Regions from separate parts of the Bacillus sp. JST-5 genome, predicted to be linked through region 2. Evidence: predicted binding sites of a transcription regulator. Region 2 holds the regulator's gene; the other holds the start of a gene.
What was found. Region 2 encodes NrdR, which represses ribonucleotide reductase genes. Its sites were predicted from a motif close to AACACNATATATNGTGTT; they were not measured.
Positions count from the first base shown of each region.

Region 1: the regulator NrdR is predicted to act here: its motif matches at 1,549-1,566, upstream of AC3ASS_RS01100 (vitamin B12-dependent ribonucleotide reductase).

Region 1 is NZ_JBYLHW010000002.1:75,892-79,322, reverse strand. Features, by position in the region: gene AC3ASS_RS01110 (rhodanese-like domain-containing protein) at 2-382, opposite strand; gene AC3ASS_RS01105 (lipoate--protein ligase family protein) at 556-1,392, shown strand; gene AC3ASS_RS01100 (vitamin B12-dependent ribonucleotide reductase) at 1,659-3,431, shown strand, end outside.
Region 2 is NZ_JBYLHW010000005.1:28,836-32,266, forward strand. Features, by position in the region: gene dnaI (primosomal protein DnaI) at 1-443, opposite strand, end outside; gene AC3ASS_RS02485 (replication initiation and membrane attachment family protein) at 456-1,844, opposite strand; gene nrdR (transcriptional regulator NrdR) at 1,961-2,419, opposite strand; gene speD (adenosylmethionine decarboxylase) at 2,581-2,961, opposite strand; gene AC3ASS_RS02500 (glyceraldehyde-3-phosphate dehydrogenase) at 3,350-3,431, opposite strand, start outside.

The DNA.
Region 1 (3,431 bases), on a different contig from region 2:
TTTAATTCTTAGATTTAATTTTACCTGTCCATTTTTTAAATCCGCCTTTTAACTGGTACAACTCTTTATATCCTTTACGGTAAAGCATTAATGCCGCTCTAGAACTTCTCGCTCCACCTTGACAATATAAATAAACAGGCTTATCAGGACGAATTTCTTTCATCCTTATTTTAAATTGAGATAGCGGAATATTTCTTGCACCTAAAATGTGTCCGCCTTCAAATTCATTCGGTTCTCTTACGTCAATTAATTGAGCTTTACGATAGCCTTTAATAAATTCTTCTTGGGTCAATACTTTTACATTTTTCTTTCGTATGTACCATGTGTAAGCATAATAAATAATAAGGGCAATTATAATCAGTAATGCAATATATTTTCCCATATTGAGTACTCCTTTCCGCTTGCTAAGACAATATTTATTATATAGTTGATAGGAAAAAAGAGCAAAGGAAATTGTATAGTTTTCTATTTTTATATGGAAGGTGTTATCCTTTATTTTTTTTGCTAATTTTGCTAGAATGAGTAAATGCAAATGATAGAAAAAAGGTGTTAAACATGAAAAAAGAAATTTGGAATTTTATTGATAGCGGTTTTTGTTCACCTTCTTTTAATATGGCGTTAGATGAAGCTCTCTTATTATGGCATAGTGAAGGTCAAATTGGCCCGACAATCCGCTTTTACGGTTGGTCTCCTCCAAGTCTTTCCATAGGTTATTTTCAAAAAGTGGATCGAGAAATTGATATGGAAGCAGTTAAACGATTGGGATTAGGATTTGTTAGAAGACCAACAGGAGGTCGAGGTGTCCTTCATGAACATGAACTTACATACAGTGTGATTGTTACAGAGGAGCATCCGAAAATGCCAGCATCCGTAACGGAAGCATATCGAGTGATTTCTACGGGCATTTTAGAAGGATTTCGAAACTTAGGATTGGATGCTTATTTCGCTGTACCGAAAACAGAGGAAGAAAGGGAGGTTCTAAAAAATCCACGTTCTTCTGTATGTTTTGATGCTCCAAGCTGGTATGAACTAGTTGTAGAAGGAAGAAAAGTTGCTGGAAGTGCACAAACGCGTCAAAAAGGTGTGATCCTTCAACACGGTTCTATCCTATTGGATATTGATGAGGATAAACTATTCTCTTTATTCAAATATCCAAATGAGAGAGTAAAAGAAAGAATGAAACAGTCATTCAAAAATAAAGCTGTAGCAATCAACGAATTAAAAAATGAAAACGTTACGTTTGATCAGGCAAAACAGGCATTTAAAAAAGGTTTTGAAACAGGCTTAGAAATTGAGTTAAAACCGTTAGAATTGACGAAAGAACAATTATCGTTCGTACATTCCATAGCGAAAAACCGCTATGAAAATGAGGAATGGAATTTTTCAAGATAAAAGATATCGTTGTTTTCAAAGTCAATCATTTGACTATGAAAACAGCGTTTTTTTTGTAAGTCAAAAAATTTTTTCAGAAAATAGGCGGAAATACGCTTGACAAACTTCGACGAATATGCCTAAAAACACAATATATTGATATTGATAAAAATTAATGACACTATATATTGATTTTCGTTAGGACATATGATAAGTTTAAACTAATTTAATAGACACCATGGATATTTCTTCTAATAGTAATAGAAAAGGGAGATGTTTGTATGTCAATGATTATTAAGGAGATGGAGAAACCAAAACTGAATATCGAACAATTGAATGAAGCGATTCGTTTATTTCCACAAGTCCATCCGATTACCCCGGATATGAAATTATCCTTCAAAGGTGTCTCAAGACTTGTGATGATTGATCGTTATTCCTTTAAAGATACAGAAAAAATTACGTTAACAAAAGGTGATTTAGTTGTCTTAACAATAAAGGAAGATCCTAAATTTCCAGCAAGAGGTTTAGGGTACATACTTGATATAGATAGACAAAATAATAAAGCAAAAGTTTTCATTGAGGAAGAGTATCGAGGAGTTCTCGATCATAAGGAAGAAATCGAATCGGGAATTATTGTACGCTCACTCGATGTCATTGAGAAACCGTTGGAAGTCTATTACGAACAAATTGCTAAACGAAATGCTAAAGGTTTATCAGATGTTGAGAAAACGGAAGAAAAACGGAAAGAATGGTTTGGAAAATTTTACCAAGAACTTTCTGAACTCAATTTTGTACCGGCAGGGCGTGTTTTATATGGAGCAGGAGCTGGTACGGAAGTTACGTATTTCAATTGTTACGTAATGCCATTTGTTAAAGATTCAAGAGAGGGGATTTCTGAACACCGAAAACAAGTGATGGAAATTATGAGCCGCGGCGGTGGTGTTGGTACCAATGGTTCGACATTACGTCCACGAAATGCTTTAGCCAAAGGAGTTAATGGAAAGTCTTCTGGTTCGGTTTCTTGGCTGGATGATATCGCAAAACTTACACACTTAGTTGAACAAGGTGGATCTAGAAGAGGAGCACAAATGATCATGCTAGCGGTGTGGCATCCAGATATTATCGAGTTCATCATTTCAAAAATGCAAAATCCTCGCATCTTAAGATTTTTAATTGAGAATACAAATGATGAGCAAATTAAAAAAGCCGCGGAAGAAAAATTAAAATTTACTCCTCTAACAGAAACAGAAAAAGCGATGTACCAAGGAATTATTAACTACAAAAATATTCCAGGATACGGCGGTTTTAGCGAAGAAATTATTAAAGAAGCAGAAGATAAACTAAGAACCGGTGGAACATATTCGGTTCATAATCCTGAATTTTTAACGGGTGCGAATATATCGGTATGTTTAACAAAAGAATTCATGGATGCGGTTGAAAAAGATGGAGAATTCGAATTGAAGTTTCCAGACATTGAATCGTATACGGAAGAAGAAATGGATTATTACAACGAACATTGGCATGAAGTTGGGGATGTTCGTGAGTGGGAGAAATTAGGGTACCGTGTGAAAACATATCGTAAAATTAAAGCAAAAGAACTTTGGAATTTAATTAATATTTGTGCAACCTATTCTGCAGAGCCAGGAATTTTCTTTATTGACAATGCTAATGACATGACCAATGCGAAAGCTTACGGTCAAAAAGTCGTTGCGACAAATCCGTGTGGCGAACAACCGTTAGCCCCGTATTCCGTATGTAACTTAGCGGCTATCAATTTAGCAAAAATGGTCGATCGCAAAACAAAAACCGTTGATTTTGAAAAATTAAAAAGAACGGTTGAAATTGGAGTTCGCATGCAAGATAACGTTATTGATGCAACACCTTATTTCTTAAAAGAAAATAAAAGACAAGCCCTAGGAGAACGCCGTGTAGGTTTAGGAGTTATGGGATTACATGACCTGCTCATATATTGTGAAACAGAATATGGTTCAGAAGAAGGAAACAAACTAATTGACCAATTGTTTGAGGTTATTGCTACTACTGCTTATCGTACGTCTATT
Region 2 (3,431 bases):
ATCTTTTGCACAGCTTTTATTCGACTTGGAGAATCTAAAATACATTCACTTAAAGAAGCTTCCATCATCTCTTTAGAAATGTGCAAACAAGTGATTCGTTTACTTGCTTTATTTTTTTCATCTTCAGCAATTTTCTTTGCACATGGTGAATATTGAATATCAATTCGATTATTTAAAAAAACAAGCTTTGGCTCATAACCTTGAATAATATTTTGACATTCTCCAAGACTATTGCACTGAGAGCAGTTCTTCGATTGTGTAATATATTCATAAAGTTTCGTTAAACTACGATCAAGTATTTCTGATGTAATTTGACTAGAATGTTTTTTCAAAAATAGCCGAACCTCTTCATTTTGCAATATTTCCATTTTCATTTTTTCATATCGGGCAAGAAATCCCTCACTGTTGGATAACTTTTGAATCGTTACACCAATTTTCTCCAAGGGAATCATCTCCTATTTTTTATATTTCTTTAAGCGCTCTTCCATTTTCCGTTTTTCTTCTTCAAAATCAAATGTCTCATCAGTTGACTCATTTGATTTTGCCGTTTGCCGAAATTCATCTTCTTTAAACCACTCAGGAACTTTTTCTGAGCGAATCGGTTTAGCCACCTTTGATGAAGGTTTATTTTTTTGGTTTGCCCACTCCATATATTGTCGGTGCTCTTTTTTTGCTAAGTTCATAGCCTCTTGCACCGTTTTTATTTTTTTCCGTGCCCAATGACTGGCGATTTTTTGAACGTAGCTTTTATGAAGTTTCATATCTGTTTTCAATAAAACATATTGAATGAGAACATTTGTAACACCAGGTGGCAATTTTTGTTGGAACATAATTTCTTCAATGAGTTGAAGATCTGCTTTTGAAGGTTCAGCCCCATTAGAGATGTCCTTTAATACTTGTCTCGGACTGACAGTTTCTAAATATTGAATGAGACGTACTTCTTTTGGATCATTTGAAACATTTTCAGACAATAAGGTCCTCGGTTGGGTCCGGTCAATGAGCATTGGTAATTCTTCAGAACGTTCTAACTGGTACCAGTCGCGTGCTGTTTTTCTCAATTGTTCAATATCAATTTCATCTTTTTCGTTAATAACGGTAAAAACAATATTTTTCATTTGGATATGATCAATCCCGTAAAGAAACGCTAATTTGAGAATCGCATCTTTCACAGTTGGAGTAATCGCACTTTTTGGAATAATATGGTCGCTTAAACCTGCTAAAAATAGATCAAAATTAAACGTTTCTGGGAAAACAGTAATCGTTTCAGCTTCAGGTTTCTCAATAAAACGACTTCCAATATGGTTAAACAGATCTTTGTCTTGACTTTCTGTCATCATAGAACTGGAAGTAAAAACTTGTTGAAACTCTCTCGTCACATTTTCATATTCTTCAACTTGAAATGGTCGATCGGCGAAAAATTGTTTCAAACGACGATACAACTGATTCCCAATCTTTTTATATAAAAAAATATTTAACATACTATCGGAAAAAAATTGTTTCGGTGAGAGAGGCGGTTGCAAATAATATACATATTGTTTTGAATCATCTTCTTGTTTCACATACGTTTTTAAAAGTCCAATCGCTTCCAGTTTTAGTCTGGCATCATATATTTCTTGAAGACTTAGTCCTAATAAACTCATTAAATGATAATGGAGTGAAGGTTCTGACCATAGCCGATTTTCTTCCACTTGGCTAGATAATGTGATATATAAACTAAGACATACCGGCCCAATAAGCGGTTGATATAAATAGGATAATACTTTCCGATCAAGATCATGAAAAAAACCGTCCATCGTTACGATATAACGATCTCCAGGTACGACTTCTGTCCAATGTTGTACCATTATCATTCAAACCTTTCTTATTCATTCCTAAATATGAAAAGCGCTCCGACATTTTAGGATCTTATCCCGAATGGTGGTCAACCTAAAATGCTTCAGGCGCTTAAAGGATTGCTTATTTATTTTTGCTTCGTAATTAAGTCTTTAAGCTCTTCTATAAATACATTTATATCTTTGAACTGTCGATACACGGAAGCAAAGCGAACGTAAGCTACTTCGTCAACTTTTGCTAACTTGTCCATCACCATTTCACCAATACTGTCACTTTTAATTTCAGATACTCCTATGTTTCGAAGCTCTTTTTCTACTTCATCGGCAATTTGTTCTAGTTGTTCTAAAGAAACTGGACGTTTTTCACATGCCTTAATTAAACCACGTAAAATCTTTTCACGACTAAATTCTTCACGTGTTCCTTCTTTTTTTACAACAATAAGAGGAATTTCCTCAACTTTTTCAAAAGTTGTGAAGCGATAGCTACATTTTTCGCATTCTCGTCTTCTACGTATTGATTTACTATCTTCGACAGGTCTTGAATCTAGTACCCTTGATCCAATATATTGGCAAGACGGACATCTCATCGATTAGACAGCTCCGATCATAATAATTTCTGATTAATCAAATCTATATATCATTATTTTACTAATGAATCAAGGGAAAATAAAGTATTAAAAAATGGTTTGGATATTTTAGGGAATTAAAAAAGAGATGCACGAGTTGTACATCTCCGCGTTTTTTCCTATTAAAGTGAAATGACTTCTTGTTTTTTAACTTGAACAGATCCCATTCCACGAGGAATTTCGATTGTTTCAATTTTTTTAGCACCAAGAGCATTAGCAATGTAATCTGCCGCCACATTTGGATCTAAATTACCGCAAGTATAAACGTCTATACTTGCATAACCATGCTCCGGAAAGCTGTGAATCGTTAAATGTGATTCAGAAATAATAACTACACCACTTACACCTTGAGGAGCAAATTTGTGAAACGCTACTTCACGAATTTCTGCACCAGACTTTAAAGCAGCCTCAACAAAAATTTTTTCAATTGATTCCATGCTGTTCAATTTGTCGAAGTTACATCCCCAAAGCTCTGAAATAACATGACGACCCATAGTTTCCATATTGGTTTCCCCCTTACATATTTTTTACTAATAATGAAAAAGTGAATGATACTATCAATGAATAACTACCACGGGGGAAAGTTAGTCCTAAGAGGTCCTAACCCTTTAAGTAGTTATTATTACTGACAGTTTATAAAAGTTCACGAAAATTAGTATACTTTGTTTATATTTTTTTTGCAATAGAATACGACATATTTTTCAATTATCGAAGCGATTGCCATATATTTATTATATGAAAGTAAATCACAGCATGTAAGTTAGCGTTTTTTTATTCACTATATATAGTACTTCTTGAAAAATAAAAAATGAAAAGAATATTAACTATAAAAAATCGATTTATTCAAAAACTCATAAAAAATCCCCAGGCTTTCCCGGGGATTTACGTTCATTAAACAGATTCCACTTTCACCTTTGAAAGTAATTCTTTTGCAACGATATTAACTAAATCAACAACTCTGCAAGAGTAACCC